DNA from 3 places in the Paenibacillus pseudetheri genome. Region 2 is predicted to be linked to each of the others. Evidence: riboswitches for the same ligand, from Rfam matches in the RefSeq annotation. Region 2 holds a riboswitch; each other region holds the start of a gene.
What was found. A riboswitch is a leader RNA that binds a small molecule or an ion and turns the genes downstream of it on or off. The one in region 2 is predicted to bind cyclic di-AMP.

Region 1 (10,027 bases), on a different contig from region 2:
CGGTAATTTAGAGGATATGACTTATCGTGCTGTCCGCACATTGCAGGAATGCGATATTATTGCAGCTGAGGATACAAGACAAACTCGAAAATTGTTGAGCCATTTTGAAATTACACCCTCTATGCTGTTCAGTTATCATGAGCATAATAAGGCTGCCAGTGGACCTGAACTTATCCGCTATATAATAGAAGGAAAAAATTTGGCCCTCGTCAGCGATGCCGGTTTACCAGCCATTTCTGACCCTGGTGCAGACCTTGTAGCCCTTGCCATAAGTCACGGTATACCAGTAATTCCTATACCGGGAGCTAACGCAGCTTTGTCAGCATTAATTGCCTCTGGTCTGCCTACGACTACGTTCACTTTTATCGGCTTCTTACCTCGAGAACGTAAAGATATCCGTGCGGTATTAAGCCCACTTCGTTCGGCGCAAGGGACTATACTGTTCTACGAATCTCCACATCGCGTGGTGAAGACACTGGCTCATCTCCATGAAGCATTCGGCAATCGGCGAATCGTGCTTGCTCGTGAACTGACGAAGAGATATGAGGAGTTTCTACGTGGGACGATCGAGGAATGTACGGATTGGCTCGCTGAACATCCACCGCTTGGTGAGTATGTCATTGTCGTTGAAGGCGAGAGCAAGGAAGATGCTGAAATGGCGGAATCGGCTTGGTGGCGCCAGCTAAGTATTGAAGAACATGTTGCTCATTACGAAGCAGCAGATATGCCGCGTAAAGAAGCTATGAAAAAAGCAGCGTCTGATCGTGGTGTGTCAAAGCGGGATATTTATAACGCACTTCTGGATAAAGCTGAGCAGCAGTAAGTTATTGATGGATTCTAATTCTAAGAGGTTAACAATACTTAAGAATTTGCGATTCATTTGGCGGGAACGTAGGAAATATAAGTGTACAATATACAATTAAATCGTTTAATGGTAAAAAACGTTTAAGTTAACTGTAAGGTGCGAAGGTTATTACGAGGCTGACGAGGATCTTGCCTGAAGGTGGTTCCCAAAAGGAAGCCCATTATAGACCAGATCACGGTGAAAACTCGGTTCACTTCGTGCTCTCACCGTATTACCCATCATTATTAGGTGTCATGGGGGGAGTAAATCCTTCCTTCCAGACATCTTTTGGGGCGGGAAACATAGGTGATTGCAGAAAAAAAATACCTCCCGCAGTCACGGGAGGTCAAGGAGATATGAAAAGGTTAGAATTAACAATTTGATTAGTTCTATTATATACTATTTATTTTAGTTTGTCACAGGGGTAGGGATAGTAGAAATGCATTCATGACAAACTATTTTTCCTTTGAAGTAAGTTACGTTCTCAGCGTTGCCGCAGAAAATGCAGGCAGGCTCATATTTCTTAAGCATAATGCGCTCACCATCAACGTAAATTTCAAGTGCGTCTTTTTCACCAATGCCAAGAGTACGGCGCAATTCAATGGGAATAACTACCCGTCCAAGTTCGTCTACTTTTCTTACTATTCCTGTTGATTTCATCATAACAATCGTTACTCCTCTCAATGTTCCAAAAACGTCATTATTCGACATTGTTCACTGTTTTATGATATTTATAATACCAACGATTCCCAAAACAGTCAACCTTTTTTCATCTGTTAATTAAGTACTTTTTCACGAAAACTTTGAATTGCCTATAACAATCACGAATTCCAAAAAAAGCGAAAAAATAAACTTTGTCGACTTTACCAAGACTAAAAACGTCACTATTCGACAAAGTACGACATAATTACTTATTATATACTTATATTGGTTAAAATCATATTAAATTTAAAAAAGGAGTTGATCTCATGAAGCAGCCGCTCACAGAAGAAAAGGTTTTCAAAGATCCGGTTCACAATTATATCCACGTGGAGGATACTATTATTTGGCGACTAATAAATACAAAGGAGTTTCAGCGTTTACGCCGAATTCGCCAGCTGGGTACCTCGTATCTCACTTTTCATGGCGCAGAGCATAGTCGGTTTTCTCATTCCCTAGGGGTGTACGAAATTACACGTAGAATTATTTCGCAATTTGAACGAAGCGGGTATAAGGATTGGATTCCTGAAGAAAGTCTGCTCACCTTGTGTGCGGCCTTGCTGCATGATCTGGGGCATGGTCCATTTTCCCATTCTATAGAAGAAGCTTTTGAAATGAATCATGAGGATTGGACTTGTCGAATTATTCTGGAGGACACAGAGATTACTGAGATCTTGCGTGACGTGGAGGAGGATTTCCCTCGTAAAGTAGCCTCTGTAATCGCTAAAACTTATGAGCATGAAATTGTTGTAAATCTGGTTTCCAGTCCGCTAGATGCTGATCGCATGGATTATTTGCTACGTGATGCGTACTATACAGGTGTAAACTATGGGACGATCGACATTGATCGGATTTTAAGAATGCTGCGTCCTTATAATGGTCGTGTTGTTGTAAAAGAATCGGGAATGCATGCCATTGAAGATTATTTAATGTCGCGTTATCAAATGTACTGGCAAGTCTATTTTCATCCGGTGACACGCAGCTCAGAGATTATTTTACGACAAATTTTCCGTAGAGCTAGGGAGCTTTTCCAAGAGGGGTACAATTTTAGTTTCATGATTAATCCGCTGGAGGATTTGTTCCGTGGTGAGGTGACAGTGAAGCAATATTTAATGCTGGATGAAGCACTGGTACAGACGGCTTTTATGCAGTGGACGCTTGAGAAAGATGAGCTACTAAGTGACTTGTGTACCCGTTTTATTCACCGTAAACTGTATAAATACGTTGAGATGGAGAATCTCGATACAGATATGATTACTGAAATTCGCAGCAGTTTTGAGGCAGTGGGACTCCACCCAGAATATGATTTGGAGATTGATTTTCCAACAGATCTGCCCTATGATGTGTTCCGTCCGGGAGAAGCTTTTGACAATAAACAAATTCTGCTGCTTGATCGGCATGATCATCTGCGGGAAATTTCAGAGGTGTCTGATATTGTGCGTTCTATTAGCGGCATTCACCGTGGCAGATATCATCTTTATTTTCCTCAGGATAAGTTGAGAAATGCGCTTACGCGATTGCCTGCTTCTATAGCAGAGATTTTTGCAAAATAATACAAGAAAATATGGGATTTTTGACAAGAAGAGTAGAAAAATAAGACATAACGGATAGCGTGAAACTTATACTGTCTTATATTTAAAAAAGAACAAGGAGTGAAGGTTAAAATGTTTCTGTTTGACACACATACGCATCTGGATGCACCTCAATTCGACGAGGATCGCGAAGAAGTTATCGCTCGTGCTGTAGAAGCAGGAGTTAGCAAGATGATTAATATCGGATTTAATCGGGAGACGATTCCTTCAACGATGAAGCTGGCAGAATCTTATGATTATATTTATGCGGCAGTGGGTTGGCATCCTCAGGATGCGATTGATATGAAAGATGGAGATCTCGATTGGATCGCTTCTCTATGCAGTCATAAAAAAGTAGTGGCTATTGGTGAAATCGGACTGGATTATTACTGGGATACTTCTCCCAAGGATGTGCAACATGAAGTTTTCCGCAAGCAAATTGGACTAGCCCGTGAATTAAATATGCCGATTTGTATTCATGATCGTGATGCCCATGAGGATGTTGTACGGATCTTACGGGAGGAAAAAGCAAATGAGGTTGGAGGCGTGATGCACTCGTTCTCAGGAAGCTGGGAAACAGCTAAAATGTGCTTGAATCTTGGTTTTCATTTATCCTTTGGAGGACCCATTACGTTCAAAAATGCAAGAGTGCCGAAAGAAGTGCTTGCGCAGACCCCACTAGACCGATTATTGATCGAAACCGATGCTCCATATTTGACTCCACACCCCTTCCGCGGGAAGCGAAATGAGAGCGCTCATGTGAAGCTGGTAGCAGAGGCAGCAGCTGAAATTAAAGGGTTAACATGGGAAGAATTGGCTAAAATAACGTATGCGAACGCACTGGAACGATTTGGGATTGAGTGAAAACGGGAGCAAAACAGGCGAAAAATAGAGAATGGCCGATATATTAAACTTTTTTAATATAAAAACGGCTGAATATTACAATATTTTAACCATATTTTTGCGTAAACGTGGTTGAATCGTCCTTTACAACATGCATCAAAACAGGATATCATCTTTTCAGTGATGTGAGCTGTGTTATAGTGACAGCCATTGATTCATGGATCGTCTCGCTGAGTCTCCGTATGGAGAACGGGGGAACCAATATTGACCTGCCGCATGCCTGTATTTTAAATACGGTTTAGACGTGCCGTAGGACAGTATTTGATTTCTTCACGTGGTCTTTGGGGTGAATTTAAGGGCAACCGCCATGAGCGGGTGACCCGAAATAGGGCGTCTCTCTTTCGTCCGAACCCGACAGCTAACCCCGTAAGCGCAAGTAAGAGAGGCAACCTCGTGCACAAGCATTCTCTATTCAGACATTGGAGAAGCCACGAAAGAGTCCTCAGTTGAACTCTTTTTAGGCTTTTTTATTTTTGAATAATTAGAATGGTGCCCACATACTGTTATATAACAGGGGTGGGAGTAGCTGTGCCGAGCAGGCGATCCATGAGCAGGAGACGCTAAGTTATTACGTAACGTGTCCTGTGACAATCTCAAATAGTTTCGTCAAAGGAATTCAGTCCTCATGATATACAATTGACGACGGGGCTATGTAAGGAGGATGGAGAGAATGGGCGTATTCCAACCAGAAGTATCCCATGATTCGCAGTCATCCAGCAGGTCTTTCGCATTACGGTGGGAGCAAGTAAATACTCGCGTACTTTTACTTGCAGGCGTGATTTCAGTCGCTATCGCGCTACTTATTCTGCTGTACGTACACGGTCAAAGTAACAAACAATTATTTTTAGTAATAGACGGGCAAACACAGACGCTTGAAACGCGGGAAGCGCTTCTTGGTGATGTGTTGGAGAAAGAGCAAATTTCGCTGCAGCCGCATGATGAACTATCTTTAGGTCTGAGTGATGAAATAAAAGACGGTGACCGTGTCGTTATCAATCGTGCGCAGAAAATCAGTCTTGCTGCGGATGGAGCAACAAAAACGTTATATACGACCGAGGATACAATTGGTAAAGCAATTCAGAAAATGGGCATTACCCTAGAAGGTCATGATAAGATTTTCCCTTCGTTAGACACCACCATTTCTGCAAACATGGAGGTTAAGATTGTTCGCATCAACAAACAGACCGTACAGCGAACAACTAACTTACCCTTCAGAGTCATCAAGACAGCAGACCCCTCCCTTACTGTGGGAACAGTTAGAGTGGCACAGGCAGGCAAACCAGGTGTCATGATTCAGCATATTGAAAAGATCTACCAAGACGGAGAACTGGCCTCTATGCGCATGATTGGTAAGGAAGTACAAACGGTAACGAAAGATAAGATTATTGCCGTTGGTATCAAAGCACTTCCTAAGCCGGCTGTAGCTAAGACTACAACAACTTCCAAATCAAACACCACTTCAAAAACGGCTAAGGTTAGCGCCAAGACTAATAACGTCACAAGCAAGGCTGGCGTAGACTTTGAGTACAAGAAGATGATTAAGAACGTCTCCATGACTGCTTATTCATCAGAAGAGCCAGGTATAGGTACCAAAACTGCCTCCGGAACACGCGTAACGGAAGGTCGTACAATTGCAGTAGACCCGAATGTAATCCCTATTGGCTGGTGGGTATATATCGAGGGGCTTGGATTCCGCCGAGCAGAAGATACTGGCGGTGCCATTAAAGGCAATAAAGTAGATGTCTATTACGATTCACTGAGCCATGTCCGTAATTTCGGTCGTAAATCACGTGCCGTTTATGTGATTGGACCTGTGAAGCCGGAGTTAAACTAGGGTGAAGCTTTTGCAAATTATTCTTTGATAAGCTATAGTGATGATAACCGTTAAGGAACGCCAGATGATCATTTCGTTGATCGCAGAGCAACCGCTCATCACTTATACATTCTTTAACCAAAAGAAGAGGAGCGAAACCTCTTCTTTTTTGCTTTTTTTGGAAGGAGTCAAGAGATATGATTAAGGAATTAATTGTCGTTGAAGGTAAGAGTGATACCGTCGCTGTTAAACGCGCTGTAGAAGCAGATACGATCGAAACAGGGGGCTCGGCTGTAGACCGGACTGTAATTGCGAAGATCGCGCTTGCTATGGAGCGCAGAGGAGTGATTATCCTTACTGACCCGGATCACGCGGGTGAACGAATTCGTAAGATTGTGTCCGCAAAGGTGCCGGGCTGCAAGCATGCCTTCATTCCGGAGAAGGACGCAACCCGCAAGGGAGATATCGGTGTAGAGAACGCTTCTCCAGAGGCGATTCGTCATGCGCTACGGAATGTACATACCTCTTTTGAAGGTGCACCTGCTTTAATTGGACTTGATGATCTAATGGCCTCTGGAATGCTTGTACACCCTCGGGCAGCTGAAAGACGTATGGCACTTGGTAATTTGCTTGGAATCGGATATTGTAATGGTAAGCAGCTGTACAAGCGGCTGGCAATGTTTGGAATTACGCGGGAGGAATTTGCCGGAGCTCTCGCCCAAATTGATCAGGGGGGCATTACTTCATGAGTGGTAGAGAGGAAATTTCGACTCCAAAACGGACGAAAGAAATTATTCAACGTTATGGATTCAAGTTCAAGAAGAGCTTAGGACAGAATTTTTTGATTGATCAAAATATATTGGACAAGATTGTAGACGCTGCTGGGCTAGATAGTGAATCAGGGGCATTGGAGATCGGTCCTGGGATTGGTGCCCTGACGGAGCGTTTGGCGCTAACCGCTGGTGCGGTGACCGCTGTGGAGATCGACCGTAGGCTGATTCCTATTTTAAGGGACGTACTTTCCCCTTATCCGCATGTTAAGGTTCGTAATGATGATGTTCTGAATGTAAATCTGCAGGAGCTGTTCAAAGAAGATTTTGCATCTGTGAACAAGGTAAGCGTAGTTGCCAATCTGCCGTATTATGTAACTACTCCGATTCTGATGAAGTTGCTTGAAGAGAAGCTTCCGCTTGATAACATCGTTGTAATGATTCAGAAAGAGGTTGCGGAGCGTATGGCTGCTTCTCCGGGAGGGAAGGAATACGGGAGCCTTAGCATTGCCGTGCAGTACTACAGCGAGCCTGAACTCGTCTGCATTGTGCCGCGTACGGTGTTCATTCCTCAACCTAATGTGGAGTCCGCTGTAATCCGTCTAAAGGTAAGAGAGCGTCCACCGGTAGAAGTGGAGAGTGAGAAGCACTTCTTTGAGGTCGTCCAAGCTTCTTTCACACAGCGTCGCAAGACGATTGCTAACAATCTCAAGGCTCGTTACTTCCCCGAAGAGGGACGTGAGCGTCTGGAGGCTTTACTCGCAGAAGCTGGTATCGAACCAACCCGTCGTGGAGAAACGTTAAGTCTAGAAGAATACGCCCGATTGAGCGGTGTTCTGTTGGCTGCTGGAATTGAATAAGCTAAAAACATAGCTAGTTATGAACCAACTGAGGCCTTTGCCCATACGATGGGGTAGAGGTGGTGGTTGTAATGAATTTAGGAGACTTGGTCGTTCGTAAATCTTATGGTGGTGATTTGACTTTTCGTGTAGATCATATTGTGCAGGACAGAGCCGTCATTAAAGGCACAGATTTCCGTCTGTTGGCGGACTCTCCTCTGAATGACTTGGTTCAAGTGCCTCCTACCCGAATTACGGAACGAGGACAGCAAGCACAGATTAAAGCGAATGAATCACTGACGCAGCTGCGGAAAGACCGACAGGAGCAAAGTCAGCGGAGTGGGAGCGCTCTATCCGAAGGAGCATGGGCTCCATCGCCCAAGGAAGCTGCTTATTTTGAAGTACCGGGGAAAGTACTGCATCTGGATGGCGATCCGGCGTATTTGAATAAGAGCCTTAGCTTATACGAGCAATTGCGGATCCCTGCTGAAGGTCATCATGTTCATGAGTCCGCAATGGCTGACACTTTATACCGGCTGCTGCCCCGCGTGCGTCCAGATATTGTGGTGATTACCGGTCATGACGGGGTGCTGAAGCAACAGCATACTTACGATCTTCACAGTCTGAACAGCTATAAAAATTCGCAAAACTTCGTAGCTGCTATTAGGGTAGCTAGGGATTATGAGCGAAATTTTGATGCGTTGACGATTGTTGCAGGTGCTTGTCAGTCACATTTTGAAGCACTGCTGGGGGCAGGGGCGAATTTCGCCAGTTCTCCTGGACGGATATTGATCCATGCCTTAGACCCAGTTTATGTAGCGGCAAAATCGTCGTTCACGCCCATTAGGGATACGGTGAATCTGAGTGAAGTTTTGAATAACACCATTAGTGGTAATCAGGGAATCGGCGGTATTGAGACCCGTGGAAGCTTTCGTATTGGGATGCCGCGTCTGCAGAACCTGTCAGCACTAAAAGTGACACCTTCCGCAATTTAATCGACGGGCACAGGTCTATTTTTCAAAGCTTATAAGTAATTTCGAGTGGCCGAATAGAGTAACGCGAAGAAAGGGTGAGCGATGAGCTTAACCCTTTTTTTATATAAGAAAGTATAATTATCCTTATATTTCTCGCATAAACGTTAACCGTCCTTAAGGGACGCCAAAGGCGTTTATGCTTACGTGAAATGGTAGTTATCTTTAAAGATCGGCAATGTTATTTTTCCTGCTTTGTGGTAAACCTATTACAGATAACAAGGGTATTAGTTCGCCTCTGATTCTCCGCAAAAAAATTCCGTTGACAACCAAATATTCATCATCTATAATTATTTATTTGCTTTGACAAACACCTGGGGAAGTTGTATAATGGACAAGAAAAGAGGTGGTCGTCAGGCAATGGCTAATAACGCGCTGTTGGAAATCAAACGCAGTCTCGAAGCTCACGTCGGTCATAAGATCACGTTGCGTGCAAACGGAGGTCGTCGTAAAACCGTAGAACGCACCGGTGTCCTGGAAGAAACGTACCCTTCTGTATTTATTGTCAAACTGGATCAGGAGCAGCAAACATTCAAGCGAGTCTCCTATAGCTATGCCGATATCCTTACTGAATCTGTGGAAATCACAGTATGTGAAGACGATGGGCAGATGCGGATTATGTATATTAAAGCTTAATGTTTCACGAGCAGCTTCCTTTGGAGGCTGTTTTTTATTTGCAGATAAACATTCAGTGAATGATCCTTGTTCTTAGCAAGCATACTAATTGAGCAATCGGTTTATCATTTTCTTTCATAAGGGAGGAATTCCGTAATGAGCCGCAGAAAACGAGGCATGATGTCGGAAGAACTAAAGACAGAGTTAGCCAAGGAGCTTGGTTTTTACGAAACGGTGGAACGTGAAGGCTGGGGAGGAATACGGGCGAAGGATGCCGGCAACATGGTAAAAAGAGCGATTCAGCTCGCTGAAGAGGCTGCGCGGAAATCTTAATCTTTAGCGTGTGAACAATTATTTAACGAAAAAGGGTGCGTCCAACGGGCGACACCCTTTTATTATTGGACTTCATTAGAAGTTTTTCATATAATATGTTAAGTTGTTTTTACGGGAAAAGCTGAAGGTGGGTGAACGCCTTGAAAATGTATGAGAAGGCACCAGCTAAAATTAATTTGATGCTGGATGTGCTGCACAAGCGTGCTGACGGTTTTCATGAGGTGGAAATGATTATGACCATGGTAGATCTAGCAGACCGTTTAGAGCTGTCTGAGCTGCCAAGGGATACTATTATAATATCAAGTCAAGCGGGTTATATTCCTCTAGATGAGAAGAACCTGGCCTTTCAAGCGGCTAGGCTTATTAAAGAACGTTATAACGTGAAGAGTGGAGTACATATCCATCTGGATAAAAGAATACCGGTCGCAGCTGGCCTGGCTGGCGGCAGCAGCGATGCAGCGGCTACGCTACGTGGCCTGAACCGACTGTGGCGCCTAGGTATACCTGCGCAGGAGCTGCAGGAGCTTGGCGCTGAGCTTGGCTCAGATGTACCTTTCTGCGTTACAGGAGGCACTGCCTTGGCAACAGGCCGTGGCGAGAAGCTGACGC
Region 2 (10,027 bases):
TCACAGCCATAACTGCTCCGCCTCTTTTTAGAAGATAAGATTCATTCCTTAGCACCCGGAAACCAGCAGATGTAAACAACTCGATAATCCGCTTCGTATTCTTGAAATCATGGTTGCCTAGGACCGCATATTTTCCTAGTGGAGCACTCAGCTCTGCCAATACAGGTATAGCATCTACAAGATCCTCAGGGTTGCTGTCCACGATGTCACCTGTAAAGCATATAAGATCCGGTTCCTCCTTAGCTATACGCTCTGCAAGTCGAGCCAGATCACGGGCATCCTTATTAAACCCAAGGTGAGTATCACTGAAATGGACAACCTTCATGCCTGAAAAAGCAGAGGGAATATCTTTGAAGGACAACTTCAGCTTAGTAACCTGAATCCAGTTTGGCTCCCCTTGCCAAGCGTAACCACTTGTGAGGACGCCTGCGCCGATTACAGTAGCCGCACCTCGAACCAGGAATTGCCGGCGGGTCATTGTTGTCTTGCCCTTAGATCGACGTCCAGAGGCGCTAGAGTGGGTGTCTTTACCTGAATGATTATTTTTCTTATTGGGAGAAGCCCCAGACGATTGTATCTTCATACGGAGTTTCTCCTTCCCTTCAGCTTTCGTTTAGAGCCGTCAGTACAATTCTACATTCTTCCTCTGGCGTATCCCTGTATGCAGGTGCGATGCCTCTCTTAGCAATTTCTGATTGTTGGACTCGTTTCAGCATAAAGGCTACTTCCACCGTCTTCTTAAAGGGAAAAGGATCCAGCACTAACGTTGACTTATCTTTCCACTCCACGGTTATCGTACGACCTGACGTAAAACTGAAATCTTCACTGCCAGAGAATCCCTCACGCCACCATGGATGCTCCTCAGATTTCGGGCTACCCGGTTCATTTAAAGCCAAATATAGGGATAAGTCATCGCAGAACTCCAAAAGACGGGCATCATAATACAACTCATCCTCACCAATCGGTTTGGATACTTCCAATTCCCGGTGAATACGGGATCTACGTTCCTCTTCATGCTCTTGATATAAAGTCAGTTCTGGATAATCCAATCCCGAAATCTTAATGAGTCGTTCAAAATGCAAGCTGCACAAAAGCGCTCCGTAAGGTGTCCGCGCCTCGATCTCATCAAGTCCCCGCTTATAAAAGGTCAGCTTCGGCACTACAGGAAAATCAATAAAGCTGTAAGGCGCGTGTTCCGCATCGTTCCAAAAGGGCGTCTCATCCAGATCAATCCAGCCCCGGTCATGTTCAGCTACCGCCCAAAGCACCTCGTCCCGGCGCCCCTCTTCTGGCACATGTTCTTCCTTGAACCAAATGGCAAGCTCTCCAGCTAACTTCCCGTGATCATGCTGTTTAACCATTACAATTGCTCCATCATGCTCCCGACAAATCACGATTATTCCTCCCTGTTGATCCACACCTAACGTACGTTAACAATGGATATTATAGCATATGCTATTCATTCTTCTGAGCTAGACGAATTTCCTATTCCCTACCAATTATAAACAAAAAAGCTATCCTCAGCGAATAAAAATCCACCACTCAGGATAGCTCAATATTAAAGATCTGGCGGTACTACTTATTACACACCTAACCAGCGTTTGAACATATGTTTTGTCGTCTGCTTATTAATTTCTGCAATGGAGGTGGTAAGAGGAATCCCTTTTGGACAAGCGCGTACACAGTTCTGTGAGTTACCACAGCCGTCAATACCGCCATCTTCCATCAATGCGTCCAATCTTTCATCAGCATTCATTTCACCCGTAGGATGAGCATTGAACAGGCGTACTTGAGAGATGGCTGCGGGTCCGATGAAATCCGTCTTCTCGTTGACATTCGGACAAGCTTCCAAGCATACGCCGCAAGTCATACACTTAGATAATTCATAAGCCCACTGCCGTTTCTTCTCCGGCATCCGTGGTCCCGGCCCAAGGTCGTACGTACCATCGATTGGAATCCAGGCCTTCACTCGTTTTAGAGCGTTAAACATCCGGGTACGGTCAATCACTAAGTCACGCACCACCGGAAAGGTCTTCATCGGCTCAATGCGTACAGGTTGCTCCAGATTGTCTATAAGCGCTGCGCAGGCTTGGCGAGGTTTGCCGTTGATCACCATCGAGCAAGCTCCGCATACTTCTTCTAGACAGTTGGAATCCCAGCACACCGGAACGGTGCTATCACCTTTGGCATTCACTGGGTTACGCTGAATTTCCATCAAAGCACTGATTACATTCATACCCGGACGATAAGGGAGCTCAAATTCCTCAACATAAGATGAGCTTTGTGGATCGTCCTGGCGGGTGATGATAAACTTTACGTTTTTGGGAGCTGTAGCAGTTTCCGCCATAATGGTTCCCTCCTCAAATTACCTGATTTTATTTCATTAAGCTTGCCTCGCAAGCTGTTTCACTGTTGGGAAAGATTAATCCTTCGAATAATCACGGACCCGTGGAGGGATCAGTGAGACATCGACTTCGTCGTAAGAGATTTGCGGACCGTCTGCAGTCCAGGCTGCTTTCGTGGTCTTTAAGAATTCCTCATCATTACGATCCGGGAATTCCGGCTTGTAATGAGCGCCGCGGCTCTCGTTGCGCATAAGCGCTCCCAGTGTCATCGCTTCAGACAGCTCCAGCATATTCCACAGCTGACGGGTGAAGGCCACACCTTGGTTATTCCAGCGCGATGCATCATTCATATTGATATTGCGATAACGCTCTTTAAGCTCTTTAATTTTGCCAATGGTCGCTTCCAGCTTTGGATTGTGCCGCACTACGGTCATATTGGCAGTCATCCATTCGCCCAGTTCCTTGTGAATCACATAAGCATTCTCTGTACCTGACATCGCTAGCAGAGACTCATATTTGTCCGTCTGCTTTTTGTGGAAGCTATCATATACAGAAGAGGAGATATCTTGTGATGATTTCTTCAGACCTTTAATGTATTCAACAGCCTTTGGTCCAGCAACCATACCACCGTAAATGGCAGATACCAGAGAGTTAGCGCCTAGACGATTCGCTCCATGATATTGATATTCACATTCTCCTGCCGCAAAAAGACCAGGAATGTTCGTCATTTGATTGTAATCGACCCACATGCCGCCCATGGAATAGTGCACAGCCGGGAAGATTTTCATCGGTATTTTACGGGGATCATCCCCCATGAATTTTTCGTAAATTTCAATAATCCCGCCAAGCTTCACGTCCAGCTCTTTCGGGTCCTTGTGAGAGAGGTCCAAATACACCATGTTCTCACCGTTAATGCCCAGCCCTTGATCCACACACACATTAAAAATCTCACGTGTAGCAATATCGCGCGGCACCAAGTTACCGTAGGATGGATATTTCTCTTCAAGGAAATACCACGGCTTTCCATCTTTATAAGTCCAGATGCGGCCGCCTTCACCACGTGCTGATTCCGACATTAAGCGGAGCTTGTCATCTCCTGGAATAGCCGTTGGGTGAATCTGTATAAATTCTCCGTTGGCATAATGCACACCCTGCTGGTATACCGCACTTGCGGCTGTGCCCGTATTAATTACGGAGTTCGTTGTTTTACCAAAAATAATACCAGGCCCACCGCTAGCCAAAATAACAGCGTCTGCGGGAAAAGTCTCAATCTCCATCGTCTTGAGATTCTGGGCACTTATGCCGCGGCATACGCCTTCGTCGTCGATGATGGCCGAGAGGAACTCCCAGTTCTCACGTTTCGTTACAAGACCTTCGGACTCCCAGCGGCGCACTTGCTCATCCAGCGCATACAAAAGCTGTTGGCCTGTCGTTGCACCAGCAAATGCAGTGCGGTGACGCTTCGTTCCACCGAAACGACGAAAATCGAGTAATCCCTCAGGTGTGCGGTTGAACATTACGCCCATCCGGTCCATAAGGTGGATAATACCTGGTGCCGCTTCGCACATCGCCTTGACCGGTGGCTGATTCGCCAGGAAGTCACCGCCGTAAACGGTATCATCGAAATGCTCCCAAGGGGAGTCGCCCTCCCCTTTCGTATTTACCGCGCCGTTGATGCCGCCTTGCGCGCAAACGGAGTGTGATCTTTTTACAGGCACTAATGAGAATAATTGAACATGTGCACCGGACTCCGCTGCCTTGATGGTAGCCATCAGGCCGGCCAGACCGCCACCCACGATAATGATATTTGCTGTTGCCATGATAAGTTCACTCCCTTTATCGAAAATATCAGAAAGGATTCTGGAATCTAGTCCTGAGAGGATAATTACTTAGATGAAAGTCTTTATGGACTGAGCTATGGAAGCTGCGGTTTGAAATTCAGCATCACGGAAAGTGACTAGCGAAATGAGGAACATAAACGTTACAAGAACAAATATACCGAGACAAAGGTAAGAGGATACCCGCTGTGAACGGGGTCCTACCGTGATTCCCCAGCTGATCAAGAAAGACCATAGGCCGTTTGAGAAGTGAAAGCATGCTGCAACGATACCGATAATATACAGTGTCAACATCAGTGGTTGAGTCACGATATCATGCATCAGGCCACCCAGCTCTTCATGCTCTACACTACCAACTGCCACCTGAACCCGGGTTTGGAACAAATGCCAGATTATAAAGACAAAAGTAATAATTCCTGTAATACGTTGCAGCGTATAACGCCAGTTTCTTTCAATGTTGAAACGGTTCAAGTTCGGCTTGGATTGATAGGCAATATACAGTCCGTATACGCCATGGTACAGCAGAGGAAGCCATATACCGAACAATTCCAGGAAGAAGACAAGCGGCAGGCTATTCAGCCATATCACGCTGTCAGTGAAACCGGAAGCGCCACCCTCTACAGCCGCAAAATTCGTCATCATGTGCTCAATGAAGAAAGCTCCAAGCGGGATAACGCCTAGCAAGGAATGAATCTTTCTGGAATAAAATCCTTTCATACATAGTAACCCCTTTCCGATTAAAACAGCGTTTTCATTATTGTGTATTTACCGCCGGAACTACATTTGACACAGGATAACGTAGACTATGAAATGACAAATCGTCTATATTTACCGCTATCCTTGGTTTCCCGGACTTTGTTTTCTTTTTCACAAAATGTGAATATCTTGTGTCACTTTTCATGTTACTCCTTTTTCCCTTATAAGGGAATTGCAATCTAATTATTAAACGTTATACAATAAACGCATAAGAATAGATTTTATATGATAATAATTCTCATTTAGAGAAACAACATTTTCCGACAAAACTTTTATTCCCTTATGGGGCATGAAGTATTGTCTTCATGGCTATGAATTTCGTCACTGCTGTTTATAGATTGCACTACGAGAGGAACATAAATATGTTTGACGATTTAGATATTTTTGCAGCGGTTGTGGAGCACTCCAGCTTGAATCGGGCCTCCCGCCAGCTCAATCTGTCCCAACCTGCCCTATCTCGTAAGATCTCCAAGCTGGAAGAACGGCTGGGTGTCGCGCTATTTAATCGTTATGGCAAGCGTCTGGAGTTAACCGAGGTTGGGCGTCTTACTTATTCCTACGCACTTGAACAACGGCAGCAGCGCTCTAAATTTCTGGAGGCTTTGTCTAAATACAAAGAAGGCGAGCCAAAGCTCGTCACCTTAGGGGCGTCACTTACCTCACTCCAGACCACTCTGCCTCCACTAGTTAACGCATATATGGAGAAATACCCAACTGCGGAGCTGAAGCTAATCACAGGCCGAACACATGAAATTGTCTCCTCTGTCAGTGAAGGAAAGTCAGATATTGGTCTGATCGCTTCCTCTATTCAAGAACCTGGACTGCGCTGTATTTCTCTGTTTGAGGATCAACTTCGACTGGTTGTTTCTGAGCATCATCCTCTGAATCAATCTACCAAGCTAACCATGGATGATCTCTCCCGACTGCCTATGATCCTCTTCTCCAAAGGCACCTGGTACCGCCGTCTAACGGACGATCTGTTCCAGCGCTGTGGAATTGATCCAGACGTCCGTATGGAGATTGACTCCTTCGAAGCCATCGTGCGGCTTCTGCCGACAGTCAATGTAGCAGCGTTACTGCCCAAGTCTTATCTACGTCCACAGTTGTTAAACGGTGGCGGGCTGGTCTCTCTGCATATTAAGGAGCTGGAGCAGACTCAGCGAACTACCTGTCTAATATACCGTGACGATGGAAGCCTGAGCACAGCGGCTCGAAGCCTCGTGCAGGTTACAGAAGAGATGTTTCTGACGGAACGAGAGAAGTAATAGCTGCCTCTTTCGTCTACCTAAATTTAAAAAGCCCTCCGTGCCCTATAAGGACGGAGGGTTTAACTATTTAATCTTTGTTTACAACTTCATCCTCAAATCGATCAATGCTTTCATTAGAACCAATGAGTACCATAACGTCGCCCTCACTCAAATGATCATGTGCCGTCGGAGCCACTATAATTCCACTTTCCCGGTTCAGGGCAACAATACTGCAGCCATATTTCGCTCTTGTATTTAAATCTGACAAGCTTTTCCCGTTCATGCAAGACGGAACGGTTAGCTCGACGATTTTATAATCCTTGGACAGCTCAATATAGTCCAGCAAATTGGGTGTCACGAGCTGATGTGCTACACGAATGCCCATATCCCGCTCTGGGAAAATAACCCGGTCCACGCCCAGCCTGGACAACGCACGACCATGAAGGATCGAGATCGCCTTGGCTACTACTTGCTTGACTCCAATCTCTTTTAACAAAATCGCCGCCAGAATACTTCGTTCCATATTGTCGCCGATCGCTATAATCCCACAATCGAAGTTCCGCACGCCAAGCGAACGCATAATCCCCTCATCTGTAGCATCAGCCACTACCGCATGCGTCAGGTGATCACTCATTTCCTCTACGCGCTCCTCATGGTGATCAATGCCGAGTACCTCGTAGCCCATTTCCATCAGCTCAAGTGCAAGGCTTGAGCCAAAGCGGCCTAAACCGATTACTACAAATTGCTGTGCTTTCATTTCGGATTAACTCCTATCCAATAATTATTTTACCTTCTGGGTGCTTATACAATGGTTTACCCTGTTTTGGTCCTAGCGCATACACTAATGTTAATGGACCTAGGCGACCCGCAAACATCGTCAGACAAATCAGAATCTTGCCGATAACAGACAGTTCAGGTGTAAGCCCCATACTTAGTCCCACCGTAGCAAAGGCTGAGGTCGTCTCAAATAATATTGCTAAGAAATTACTATCCTCTGTTGTGGACAGTAGCATTGATACAGAAAGGACCAATAGTAAAGCCAGTAAAGTTAACGTCAACGCTTTATAGATACGCTCCTGCGCCAATCGATAACGGAACAGCACAACATCTTCACGCCCGCGCAGCATCGCGATTACTGCACCAATCATAATGGTAAAGGTCGTAGTCTTGACCCCGCCACCCGTTGAGCCCGGTGATGCACCAATAAACATAAGAATAACCATAAAGAACTGTGAGGCTTGCCGCAGTCCGGCAATATCCACCGTGTTGGCGCCAGCGGTTCGGGGCGATACGGACTGAAAGAATGCCGATAATATTTTGCCGCCGAAATTTAAATTCCCCAGTGTGCGCTGATTCGTAAATTCAAATATAAAAATAACCAAAGCGCCGATAAGAATAAGCCCTGCAGTGGTGGAGAGTACAACTTTGCTATGCAAAGATAATTTACGTTTGACACGAAACTCCACCAGATCCGACATGACAATAAAACCAATACCGCCAGAGACAATCAGAAACATCACCACGATGTTCACAAGCGGGTCATATACATAATCGGTTAAACTCCGGAAATCCCCGAAAATATCAAATCCAGCATTATTAAACATAGACACCGCATGAAATATTCCAAAATAAACGGCCTTTCCCAGTGGCATATCAAACGCCCAGCGTATGGACAGAAGCACCGCTGCACAGCCTTCGATGACCAAGGAATAAATAAGTACTCTCCGGATCAGTCGAACAATCCCCTCCATAGAGCCTTGGTTCATTGCTTCCTGAAGGATCAGTCTGTCCCGCAAGGAAATTTTACGTTTCATCATCATGGCAAATAAGGTCGCCATTGTCATAAACCCTAAGCCGCCCACCTGGATAAGCACCATAATTACGGTTTTCCCAAAAATGGTGAATGTCGTCCCGGTGTCCAGCACCACAAGTCCTGTCACACATGTGGCCGATGTTGCAGTAAACAACGCATCAATAAAACTCACAGCATTCCCGCTGGTACTCGAAATGGGAAGCATAAGCAGCAAGGCTCCAATCAGAATGATCGATGCAAAACCAAGCACCATAATCTGAGGCGGAGAGAGCTTCAGGAACTTTGATTCAGAAACCCTGCGAAACTGTGAAGCCACTACGCTCACCCTCTTATCTAAATTTAAAGAATTCCAACAAAAAAAGCACTGGAAAACCAATGCTACCCTTGGTTCCTGCAGTAAATTAGCCTACGAGGTTAGCTGACGGATTCGGACTGTGCAGGCTGCCCTATTCGTTCTAGAACGAAATTCACCCCTGATGAATAAAGACACCGCCTATGGCGTATACTCATCTTTTCATTACTTCTTGTGGTTCCCCCGTTTTCACCTGAAATTCGGCTATATACAATTGCATACAAATTATATATGTTATTTCGAAAAATCACAAAGACACTATTAATGGTGATTCATATGAAAAATGCGGTTTGGAGAGGATGTACCACTAAGAGTGCCTTTTCTCATCACTTTTCCGTGTTTTCCCTGCAATTGCATCGATTTTCATGAAAAATGAAGAAAAGATCACCTTAAATTCATGGTATATATTCAGTCACCTATTCTATAATATCTCTATTACCCATAAAAAGAATGTACGATTTTTTGTAACTATCATGGCACTAATACTATAATGGAACATAACATTGTCAATTTACAAGGAGGCGTTACATGAATCCCGTTGGCCAGCCCTTACAGCAACGTGCCCTCTCCAAGAGGCTCATCATCTCGGGCATTATCGGTCTTATTCTATTTATTATGTTTCAGATCGCCCCCTCGGTGCTAAATAGCCCTGCCGGGGAAGATACTACCGTTATCAGCAAGGCGGAAGCCCGCGACAAAGCGATATCATTCGCAGAACAAAAGCTAAACTATACCAAAGCACCAAATGATCAGTGGAATGTACTGTACGAAACGGACTCTTCCTTTTATGGATATATGTCCCGCGAGAAGCTTTTGGAGGACTATACAAAGAAGAAATTGGATCAACGATATCCTTTTGACATTTTCCGTGTAACACTTCGTCCTTCAGCGGAACAAGAGCCACTGATCTCCATTGACCTCAATATGTACACTGGCGCAGTTGTCGCCTTCACACAAGGTGCAGAAGGATCGGGTGCCGGATTACCAAGCAATGTATCCACCAGTGCAAAAGAAGAGGACAAGGGTACTACCTTATCACTTGCACAAAAAGAAAATCTTGCCCGTCCCTGGCTTCAGGAATGGGATGTGAATCCTGCCAAGCTGCAAATTGAATCGAATACGGGAAACTATGGGCTTGTGTATACAGATCGTTCCGTTCAGATCGGCGAATCCTTACTACACTATTATTTAAATTTCACTGGCGAACAGGTATCCAGCTTTAAAGCAGGATTCACTGCTCCAGCCTGGCATACCTCCTATGTGAAGGACCAGACCTCTCTCGCGGAAAAGCTTACATTATTCGGCTACGGTCTGCCTACCTTAGCTTTAGGAATTCTGGCACTCATCTACAGCATACTTAGAAGAGAATATACCTCCTTTAAGCGTGGAATATTCCTAAGCTCAGCTTATTTTGTAATCATGATGATCAGCACCTATAATATGCTCCCTGAATCCACAGGCGAAGGACTCGAGGCTCAGATCACTTCCGTCATTATGTTCATCATTTATGCCTTATATAGCCTCCTAATGTCCTCCCTGCTCTATTTTTCTTTAGTTGGAGGGGACGGCCTTTGGAAAAAAGAAGAGGGGATGAACCCATGGCCACGTGCTAAAGAACCTGGCTATGGAAAATATGTTCTGGATAGTATCCGGGCAGGATACGTCTGGGCATTCGT
Region 3 (10,027 bases), on a different contig from region 2:
CCAGAAGGTTGTGTTGTCCGCAAGTCCTTCAAATCCTGAGCCATTGTTCGCAGCAGAAGAGACATATTCATATAACACTTGGCTGAGCCCATGGAATCCAGTGTTCGTAATTGCCCCTTGGCCCAAATCGGTCAGGAACGCAGCTGCGGTTGGCACAAGGATAATGAAAGGATGAACAAGGATCGCAATGGCAATCAGCTTCATCTCCTTGGCCTCTATCTTCCTTCCGAGAAACTCCGGTGTTCTACCAACCATCAATCCACATAGGAAGACCCCCATGATGGCATACATCAGCATATTAATTAGTCCGACACCTTTCCCACCGAAGACATTATTGAGCATCATCAGCGCTAGAGGCGTAATCCCCCCCAGCGGTGTCAGCGTATCATGCATATTGTTAACACTACCTGTCGTAGCTGCGGTTGTTACCGAAGTAAACAAGGAAGACTGCGGTATGCCGAAGCGTACCTCTTTACCTTCCATGCTACCTTGTGAAGATTCGATTCCTAGTGCATTGATCGCCGGATTACCCTTTGATTCAGCATAGAAGTTTAGGCTTAATAGCAGAACAAACAAGGTCATCATTGCGGTAAAAATTACCCAGCCCTGACGTTTGTTCTTGGCAAACAATCCGTACATATAAGGGAGCGAAGCTGGCAGCATCCACATAGAAAGAATCTCCAGAACGTTCGTAAGTGGATTAGGGTTCTCAAAAGGATGGGATGAATTGGCCCCGAAGAAGCCGCCACCATTCGTGCCCAGATGTTTGATCGATTCCAAAGAAGCTACTGGACCGATAGCAATTTGTTGTGTTTGGCCCTCTAGTGTAGTGACTTCAAGTGATGGCTTGAGCGTTTGTGGCACATGCAGTCCTACCAGCACCAATGAAACTAACAAAGCTAGGGGAATGAACACACGAATATGTGCTTTGACGAAATCCTCGAAGAAGTTCCCGACTGATTTCCGTCCCGTGATTCCTCTGACAAAGGCAACCGCAACAGAAAATCCGCTCGCTGCAGATGTGAACATCATCATCGTGATGACAGCCATTTGTGAAAAATACGAAAGCCCCGTCTCCCCGCTATAATGCTGCAGGTTCGTATTGGTCATAAAGCTGATCACTGTATTGAATGAAAGCGTCTGTTCCATATCCGTAATTCCATTTGGGTTTAACGGCAATCCCCGCTGCAATCTAAGAACAATATAACTGAAAGTAACCAATACGATATTTGTTAACACAAAGCTGAGCGCATACTTCTTCCATGACATTCCGTCACGTTTTTTCAGGCCGATCAGCTTATAAATTCCTTTTTCCATGCCTCCAAACCATCGATCCGTACGGTTCGGTTCATTAGAAAATACATGATATAAATACGTGCCCATCGGCTTAACCAGCAAGATAAGAATTACGATTACAGCAACTATTTGCAAAATGCCCATGAATGCCCCTCCTTAAAATTTCTCCGGATGAATCAATGCGTAAACTAGATATAGAAACAGCAGTAGGGTAACAGCGATTACTAGAATCACAGCTTATCCCTCCCTGTATCCTCAACTACACCTGCGCACCAGCGCATAAATCCATAAAACAACCCGTAAATTACAGCTAATGAAGCCACCATATACAGATCCATCATATCTCCCGCACTCCTTCTTTTATCCTTGTTGAGGTGATTTATCTACTAGAAAATCCGCATCACCACTGTGGGAATAGATTACATAACTCGCGCCAAGTCTTTTATAGACCAATCTAGGATTTATTGAGCTTGTGATTACAAAAATCGGCTGTGTCGTCCAGGTGCGGCACATTTGAATGTAGCGGCAGCATAACGTAAAGCTGCTCTCGAATAGATATACCCTGCCTACCGGGAACGGTGGGCGAAACCAAGTGTTCTGATGGCGGGTATCTACTAGAATGACCTGCTCAACACCCATCTCCTCGAGTAAGGTTTTCTCAGCCACATTGTTGGTCAATCCCGCCATCTTAATACCTCTGAATTTCAGTAGTTTAATGAAATGTTCTCCTGCCTTCGTTGGCGCACATACAAGCACATATTCATTCTGATCCGTCATCTCTTATTCTCCTCAAATGCTTTACTTGTAAGATCAGAAAGTGTTCACCCTGATCATTTAAGAAAAGCTACCGCTAATGATGAATTTAACGACCTCTCCGTGAGGGTCTCCATATATGCTTTGCTAATAAAAAGCACAGCAAAAAGCCACAAAGGATCTCCTCTGTGGCTCGCTAGCGGTCACATTGCACTCATCCTCTCTCCATACGCTTACGAGGTTAGCTGTCGGATTCGGGCGGTGAGAGTCGCCCTACCTGTGTGGATGCGAGCTCACTCGCACCCTCTACAGGATTCACCCCATAACCGGCTTCCGACTCTCACATCGTCTGCCGATTGTTGGTTCCCCCGCTTTCCTTATCGGAAATTAAGCGGATCAAATATTCGATTGTTGTTGAAACAGGAGTAATCATACCCTTATGCAGGAAGTATTGTAAAACCTGATTGATGCCAAAATAATGCAAATTAAAAACTATTTTCGCATCGGATAGCGCTTACTTGATATCCAATCTCTCTATATCTCCTGTTTACTCGAATTTGATTCAATTAGCGAAAAGCGGTCATTCTATGTGATTTTATTCACCACATTTGGAGAGATCTCCAAAAATCGCCTTTATAGGTAAGAAAATGAGAAACTGAGATTAAGCGAGGAAGAGGCTCGATAACTCGCAATAAATACCTATTTAGTTCCCTTTTTCGTCGTAGTCGGCAGGATATGGTTTAAATTGCGCTCAAAAGAACACTTTCTGTTTTTACAGAAACACCTTGAAAAGAGTATGATTCGGGTTGAATCTATTTCACGAAATACATTCAACGCTGAGTTCCTGCATTTGCAGGGAACGGGGGAACCATCAGGCCACATGGCCTACTTGGGGTGAATCCGAAGGAGACTGTTCAAGTCTCACATAGGTAGGGCGACTCTCACCGTCCGAATCCGACAGCTAACCTCGTAAGCGTAAAGAGAGAGACCCTTGATCCGCCACGCTTTGGTACAGGTGTGTATACCTGTATTCCAAAACCGCAGCAGAGGTCCTCCTCTTGCTGCGGTTTTTGCGTTACCTGAATCTATAGGGTGATAGCATGCTGGACGGGGTGAAAGGAATGAAGCACTATTATTGGGGAGCTCAGCAAGGGCTGCTTGAGCCGATAAGTCTAAATTATGTTTGCTTTGGAGCGTTATGGTTCGAAGAGGATCATCACAGAACGATTGTCGGCTACGCATTTGGTCAGAACCAGATTGAATCACTGCGCCATTTCGGCAGCCCATCTACCTGTGAACACTGTATGGACCGAAGAATAATATACGAAATATATAAAAATATCCGAGAAAAGCAGCAGTTGCAGGATTGGTCTGCACACCAACGTTTTCCGTGGCTCACCGCTTTTAAGGAACCTTGGAAAGATGTTGCTGTCGGTTGGTACGTGATGAGATCCCGCAACACCTTTCCCTTACATTTATCCGTTATACGCAAACAGAAATTCCGACTATGGCTGGAGCATGCCGCAGTCTGTGAGAATGAAGCTGAAATGCTCGCCTGTATAGAGAAGGCTAACGTCATTCACCATGTAGACCTTAAGCTTTTGGAAACCTAAGGAGGAGAACCCTGTCATGGACCAGCGAAGACTATCTCGCATAGAAGTATTCGTCTTTGATTCACCTGAGCCTATTCACTATGGAATGGAGGCTGATCAAGGCAGCCGTTATGGCATCCTGAAACTTACCTGTAGAGGAGGCAGCAGCTGGGGGGCATGTCTTATCTCTGCCAATACCAAAACTTTCGACCTTATTAAATGGAGTTCTTTTCTCAGAATGATTTACCATTGCCGGCTTGAGGAAGCAATAGATAAAGTGCGTACCCATGGTTCAGAATGGGATCAGACTCAGTTTGAGCTAGTGCAAGGTGCTTTACAGGATTTAAAAGCCAAGCTGCAGGGTAAATCCTTAGCAGGTCATATTGAGCAAGGTCGCCTGTACAGAGCTGTCGCCGGTGGGAGAGATTCCAGGGGAGGGCGGCTATATTATAAACCATCCAGTGTTGCACTTCAAAAACATAGCTATCCGGAACCTGATACTGCCGAGCTTATCAACAAATCCATTTCTTACTTTTCAATATTATAGGTTTATCCCATAACTCATTCTGAAAGGATCGTGTTTATCATGCCTGACCCCTTACCTGCCGGATCACCCCGAAGAACTATATTTGCAGAGTGTGTTCAAAAGTATACGAATGATATCTATAAGCTCAGTTCCATGTTGTTACAACAATCAACAGAAGCCGAGAAGGTAACTATCCGCACTTTTAAAGAGCTTCATAAAATATTCCGTCAAAAAAGCTTCGACAGCCAGCTATTCTCTATAGAAGCTTACCGCTCTTGTATCCGACAATGCGCCGATTATTACGCACGCCGGTCTCTCCTGTCTGCCAAGGCATTGCCTTGGGAGGAGCAGCTTGTAAAAACGATGTGGTATGGCCTAAAGCTATCTTTACCTCAAATAAGCATCATCCTGCAAAAGAGTGTTCCTGTGCTAAAAGCGCAGCTTAGGCATGTGCGGGAGCAACTGACAGCTCAAGAGGATTTGCTGCCTAGTGGTAATCTATCCGTTGTATAATCTCCTAAAGGAAAAAGCCAGTTTGCTGCTATAATGTCGTAATCATCGCCGCTGTGATCTCCTTTTAGCTCCATGCGATTTGACCTAGCGCAACCGAAGTACTTTCTGCACTCGGGCAAATGAGTTACTGCAAAGTCATCCTCTCTCCTACAACCAGAACTGAAATCACTACTAAATTGATACCCACGCCGAAGAAAACGGCCATCATCAGCAGCAGCTTGGCAAGCGGCAAATAGATTCCGTCCAACCTCATTGATAGAAGGCAGCTCCGAGCATAGCATCCATGGCGTGCTGCAGAGGGCTTCAATCTTATTATAAGGTAAGTTTATACAACAGGATGAGAATGGCCCTCCTATCCATAACCGAACGGATGCTTCTTGTACTCTAAGGGGCTTGAGCCGACTCTATTTTTGAACACACGACTAAAATAGTATTGGCTCTTATACCCTACCTTCACGGCCAGATCCCCGATCTTGATATTCGGCATTACGTCATCCAGAATCTCCTTCGCCTTCGATATCCGAAGCTCGGTGACATAGTCAAGGAATGAAGCACCGATTTCTTGCTTCATACGCTTGCTAAGATAGGTTTGATTGATATGAAATAGCGCTGCTACTCGAGCAATAGACAGCTCCGGATCCTGATAATGACTGTCAATATACTCGGTCACTTTTTGGATAAGCACTGTTCCATCCCCTGTAAACCCGGGAAGCTCCCGCTCCTTATCCATCCTGCTTTCATGTGAATGCAAAGGATATTTTGCCTGAAGATGCTCATCGATCCGATGAAGCAGCTTGTTCAGATCACTCTTCGGCACAGGTTTCAATACATAATCGAATGCTTGCAGTTGCACGGCTTGACGCGCATATTCAAAGTTATCGTAGCCGCTGATGATGACAACCAGAACCGACGGGCAGCGTTCGCGCAATATATTCATCAGATCGAGCCCATTCATATTCGGCATGTTGATGTCCACAAGACATACATGTGGTGGGGCTTCCTCCACCATATTCAATGCTTCATTTGCACTTTTCGCTTCTCCTGCAACCTCAAAAAGATACGGACTCTCCTCAATGTATTGTCGCAAGCCTTTGCGAATGATCGTTTCATCATCCACGATGACAATCTTCCACATCTTCATTCCTCTCCCCTTCCAAAGGTATGCGAATGACCATAACGGTAATGCCATCTTCGCTCTTCACTGCAAGGCCATATGGCACCCCGTAAGCTAGTCGAATGCGATGGTTTACACTGTATAGCCCAAAGCCTGTCGCAGAACGATCATATTTATCATCAAGAAGGGCTTGATTCATCTGTTCAAGCTTCTCTTCAGGAATCATAACCCCATTATTTTCAACCTTAATGACCAAATAATCGACCTGTTTATATGCTGTAATCGAAATTTTGCGCTTTTGATCCCCAAGTGGCTTAATCCCGTGATAAATCGCATTTTCCACCAACGGCTGCAGCATGAAGCGAACGACTTGGCACTGAGCAAGCTTTTCATCATATCGAAGCTCGTAGTCCAGAATCTCCTCATATCGCACGCCTTGAATATGAAGATAACTCTCGACATGGTACAACTCCTGATCAAGCAGAATGTAGGGACTGCCTGTGCCAAGCCCTAATCGGAAATAAGCGCTAAGCGCTTCCACCATCTCCACCACATTGTCTGCTCCATGTTCCGTTGCCATCCACTGGATCGTATCCAATGTGTTGTATAAAAAGTGCGGCTTGATCTGCTCATGAATCAGTCTGAGTTCCATCTCCTTTCGGTCCTGTTCCACAGCGTACAATTGAACAAGCATGTCATTGAAGCTTCGCCCAAGATCGCCGATCTCATCCGAGCGCGTAACATCTGCTCGTATGGTTTGGTTACCGCTCTGCACAGTTTCCATTACCTGGCGAAGCGACTGAATTGGACGAATAATGGAAGAAGCGAGCAGCAGCAGCAAGACGAAAAACACACTACCGATAAGAACGCCTACCAGCAATGCAGTCCGCTGGGTTTTGATTACCGCTAGCGATAGACTTGAATTCGGTACTTCGAGTACGAGCTTCCAGCCTTCCACATTTTGAATTGGAGCCTCAAATACACTCATTTTCTTCTTATCTGCTGCATCCTCTGCTCCAGCTCCTTCACCCAGCTCTCTACAATCGATGATAAGCTGGCCTGACTGGTCATATAGCATTACATCTTGAGCAATTTCCTTCATCTTCTTGACGGAGACGGCTGCGGCAATATAAGCTACCTCATCATTCACCGATGGATTCACGCGATAGAGAATGACGACGATTTCGGCTGCATTCGCTTTGGATACGATCGGATTGCTCACCACATAATTGGAATCTGACTTCAATAGTTTTCGATAGTAGGGTCGGTTTAGTATCGAAAAAGGCTTGTCTCTTGCTGACCAGGAATTTCCGTGAATATCCACCACGCGTATGGATTCGTACTCTACTTGCTTCTTCGCCTCGAACTTATCGATCTCTTGCAGCAATTCATCTCGTGTCCACTGATGGTCCGAAGCTAGAGAAGCAAGCATGTCTATCTCACCGATGCGCTGATTAAACCAATAATCGATCTGGTCGCTGCGTGCAGTAACCACTTGCTGCGTTAAGTTCTTATTCAAAGGGACAACCGTATGGTTCATCTCCAAATATATCGTTACAAGCAATGCAATGAACAGCAGCAAGAAGCAGCCTCCTGCGATTAACGTTATTTTTAAGTGAATTGATTTCATTGTAATCATAGCCTTTCACAATATCCGTTTCTTACATGCCCGAAAAAGACAAAAAAACGCTAATCTGTGCAAATACATAATACTGTACTAAATCTATAATAGGTCTTGTGCATATTTTCACATGAAACACCATTCATGTCTAGGCTAGAGATAAAGGATTTGCTAGCAAATCTTTCTCTCCCTAGTGTATGTAACCAATTCACAACAGAATGAAGGAGATATTATGCGAACTCACACGAAAAAGCTGTTATCTATTCTATTGGTCCTCAGTCTTATGTTCACGCTTGCTGCCTGCGGCGGTAAAGATGCAGCACCCGCTGCAGATGCAAACGGAGTTCAAGTCTTTGAAGGAGTTGGGCAAGGTAAACATGGCGATATTAAAGTACAAGTTTCCTTATTAGATAACAAGATCACTGACATTAAAGTAACAGAACATAAGGAAAATGAAGTACTTGCAGAACCTGTTTATACGCAGCTCAAGCAAGATGTCATGGCAACTAACAGCGCAAAAGTTGATGCCATTAGCGGATCTACGGTTACAAGCAAAGGATATCTCGAAGCCATTCAAGATGCCATTACGAAGTCTGGACTTACCCTTGTCGCTGGCGCTGCAGTCAGTGGAAGCAAAGACAAAGAAGAAGCCGAGCAAACCTATGATGTTGTCGTCATCGGTGCCGGGGGTGCTGGCTTTAGTGCGGCTATCGAAGCGAAGAGCGCTGGAGCTAATGTAGTTCTGCTCGAGAAAATGCCAGCTGTTGGCGGCAACACATTGATCTCAGGTGGTGAGATGAATGCGCCTGACAACTGGGTTGAACGTGCTCTTGGTATCACAGATGACACGGCTGAATTATTCTATAATGATACGATGAAAGGCGGAGACAACCTCGGGGATCCAAAGATGGTTCGTATTCTTGCCGACAATGCTCTAACATCTGCCGAATGGCTGCGCGATGATATCAAGGTAGAGTTCTTACCTGATCATCTGTTCCAATTTGGAGGCCATTCCAGAAAACGTGCGTTGATTCCTGTAGGTCATACAGGTGTTGAATTGATTACTAAGTTAAAAGCCAAAACAGACGCTGATCAAATCACGATCAAAACGAATATGAAAGCCGAAACCTTGCTGAAGGACGAAAGCGGCAAAATAACAGGTGTAACTGCGACTTCGGGTACTGGCGACAAGATCACATTCCATGCGAACAAAGGCGTCATCATCGCTACCGGTGGTTTTGGATCCAATGTAGAGATGCGTAAAAAGTATAACCCTAAAATGGATGAAAAATATATGTCTACCGATACACCAGGATCTACAGGTGACGGTATCGTTATGGCAGAAACGATTGGCGCCAAGCTGACAAACATGGAGAATATTCAAACGTATCCAATCTGTAATCCTGAGACAGGTGTTATTTCCCTAGTTGCAGACTCCCGCTTCGATGGTGCGATCCTGATTAACCAAGAAGGCAAGCGCTTCGTTGAGGAATTAGAACGTCGTGACGTTATTTCTAAAGCAATTCTTGCCCAAACGGGCGGATATACGTATCAATTATGGAATCAAGGCATTGCGGATATCGGTAAAACGATCGAAGTTCATCAAGACGAATACGATCAACTCGTTAAACAAGGCTTGCTCTTTAAAGCCGATACGATTGAAGAGGCGGCTGATTTCTTCAAAATTGACGTGAACACTTTGAAAGAAACGATTAATAAAGTAAATGATTATGCGAAAACAGGTAAAGACCTTGATTTCAAACATCGCGGTGGATTGAAATCTCTTGAAAAAGGCCCTTACTACATCGAAAAAGCTGTACCATCCGTTCACCATACAATGGGCGGCTTGGTGATCGACGAGAAGACTCGCGTATTGAATGAAAAAGGCGAAGTCATCCCTGGGCTGTTCGCTGCAGGTGAAGTAACAGGGGTCATTCATGGTGCAAACCGTCTTGGCGGTAATGCCATCGCTGATATCTTCACATTCGGCCGGATTGCAGGCAAACAAGTTGTAGCAGAGTAATCTTATTTTTGTGTAACTGTTCTATTAATAAGTTAGCCTTAAAACCGTGCAAGATAGTTTGTTGAGTGCAGTTGACTGCTAACTTTCAAGCTGCCTCTATAACATAGCAAACCGCCCTGTCAGCAACATTGCGAACAGGGCGGTTTATTTATGTATTCGTGTCATCGTCATGAAAAAAACATTAAAATATATCATGATTAAAGACAAAATAATAGCTATTAGTAGACTGACTATTAAATAGTAATGAATATGAATATGAATGGGGAAGTAAGCGTTACGTAATCCAAACCCTTCTGACAGCAATCCTGTGATTGGAAGGGCTAAAACACTCATTATTTCTTCTGTCTTTCAATGTAACTTCGACGATTGATCATCCTCAGATCCCTTTTATGGAAAAATCAATTTGGGTGAACCCTATCCGTCTTCTTAAGAACCTAACGTTTTCTCCAATTTTGTACATAACTCCCCCAAATTTCTGATTCGGAAAGTGCTATTCCATATTCAACCGTTAGGATTTTCAATCTTATGAAAAGACACTTTCCGAATACTTGAAATCCAAAGCAATAAACAACCACATACCTTGATTTAT

Region 1: another riboswitch for cyclic di-AMP. It lies ahead of L1028_RS24040 (3D domain-containing protein); the one in region 2 lies ahead of L1028_RS26930 (TrkH family potassium uptake protein).
Region 3: another riboswitch for cyclic di-AMP. It lies ahead of L1028_RS12825 (hypothetical protein); the one in region 2 lies ahead of L1028_RS26930 (TrkH family potassium uptake protein).

The regions. Positions count from the first base shown of each region.
Region 1 covers NZ_CAKMAB010000036.1:43,747-53,773, reverse strand. The annotation lists gene rsmI (16S rRNA (cytidine(1402)-2'-O)-methyltransferase) at 1-823, shown strand, start outside; gene L1028_RS24055 (AbrB/MazE/SpoVT family DNA-binding domain-containing protein) at 1,253-1,507, opposite strand; gene L1028_RS24050 (HD domain-containing protein) at 1,813-3,096, shown strand; gene L1028_RS24045 (TatD family hydrolase) at 3,208-3,978, shown strand; cyclic di-AMP (ydaO/yuaA leader) riboswitch at 4,176-4,405, shown strand; gene L1028_RS24040 (3D domain-containing protein) at 4,688-5,851, shown strand; gene rnmV (ribonuclease M5) at 6,028-6,579, shown strand; gene rsmA (16S rRNA (adenine(1518)-N(6)/adenine(1519)-N(6))-dimethyltransferase RsmA) at 6,576-7,460, shown strand; gene yabG (sporulation peptidase YabG) at 7,532-8,434, shown strand; gene veg (biofilm formation stimulator Veg) at 8,831-9,106, shown strand; gene L1028_RS24015 (small, acid-soluble spore protein, alpha/beta type) at 9,242-9,418, shown strand; gene ispE (4-(cytidine 5'-diphospho)-2-C-methyl-D-erythritol kinase) at 9,559-10,027, shown strand, end outside.
Region 2 covers NZ_CAKMAB010000046.1:30,532-40,558, forward strand. The annotation lists gene L1028_RS26895 (metallophosphoesterase) at 1-583, opposite strand, end outside; gene L1028_RS26900 (DUF3891 family protein) at 603-1,394, opposite strand; gene sdhB (succinate dehydrogenase iron-sulfur subunit) at 1,583-2,347, opposite strand; gene sdhA (succinate dehydrogenase flavoprotein subunit) at 2,423-4,165, opposite strand; gene L1028_RS26915 (succinate dehydrogenase cytochrome b558 subunit) at 4,235-4,900, opposite strand; gene L1028_RS26920 (LysR family transcriptional regulator) at 5,302-6,204, shown strand; gene L1028_RS26925 (potassium channel family protein) at 6,275-6,943, opposite strand; gene L1028_RS26930 (TrkH family potassium uptake protein) at 6,957-8,252, opposite strand; cyclic di-AMP (ydaO/yuaA leader) riboswitch at 8,387-8,567, opposite strand; gene L1028_RS26935 (CPBP family intramembrane glutamic endopeptidase) at 8,880-10,027, shown strand, end outside.
Region 3 covers NZ_CAKMAB010000011.1:132,396-142,422, forward strand. The annotation lists gene kdpA (potassium-transporting ATPase subunit KdpA) at 1-1,440, opposite strand, end outside; gene kdpF (K(+)-transporting ATPase subunit F) at 1,453-1,530, opposite strand; gene L1028_RS12820 (hypothetical protein) at 1,657-2,073, opposite strand; cyclic di-AMP (ydaO/yuaA leader) riboswitch at 2,264-2,453, opposite strand; cyclic di-AMP (ydaO/yuaA leader) riboswitch at 2,874-3,039, shown strand; gene L1028_RS12825 (hypothetical protein) at 3,150-3,662, shown strand; gene L1028_RS12830 (hypothetical protein) at 3,679-4,188, shown strand; gene L1028_RS12835 (hypothetical protein) at 4,228-4,680, shown strand; gene L1028_RS31290 (hypothetical protein) at 4,805-4,933, opposite strand; gene L1028_RS12840 (response regulator transcription factor) at 5,033-5,821, opposite strand; gene L1028_RS12845 (histidine kinase) at 5,790-7,424, opposite strand; gene L1028_RS12850 (flavocytochrome c) at 7,648-9,438, shown strand.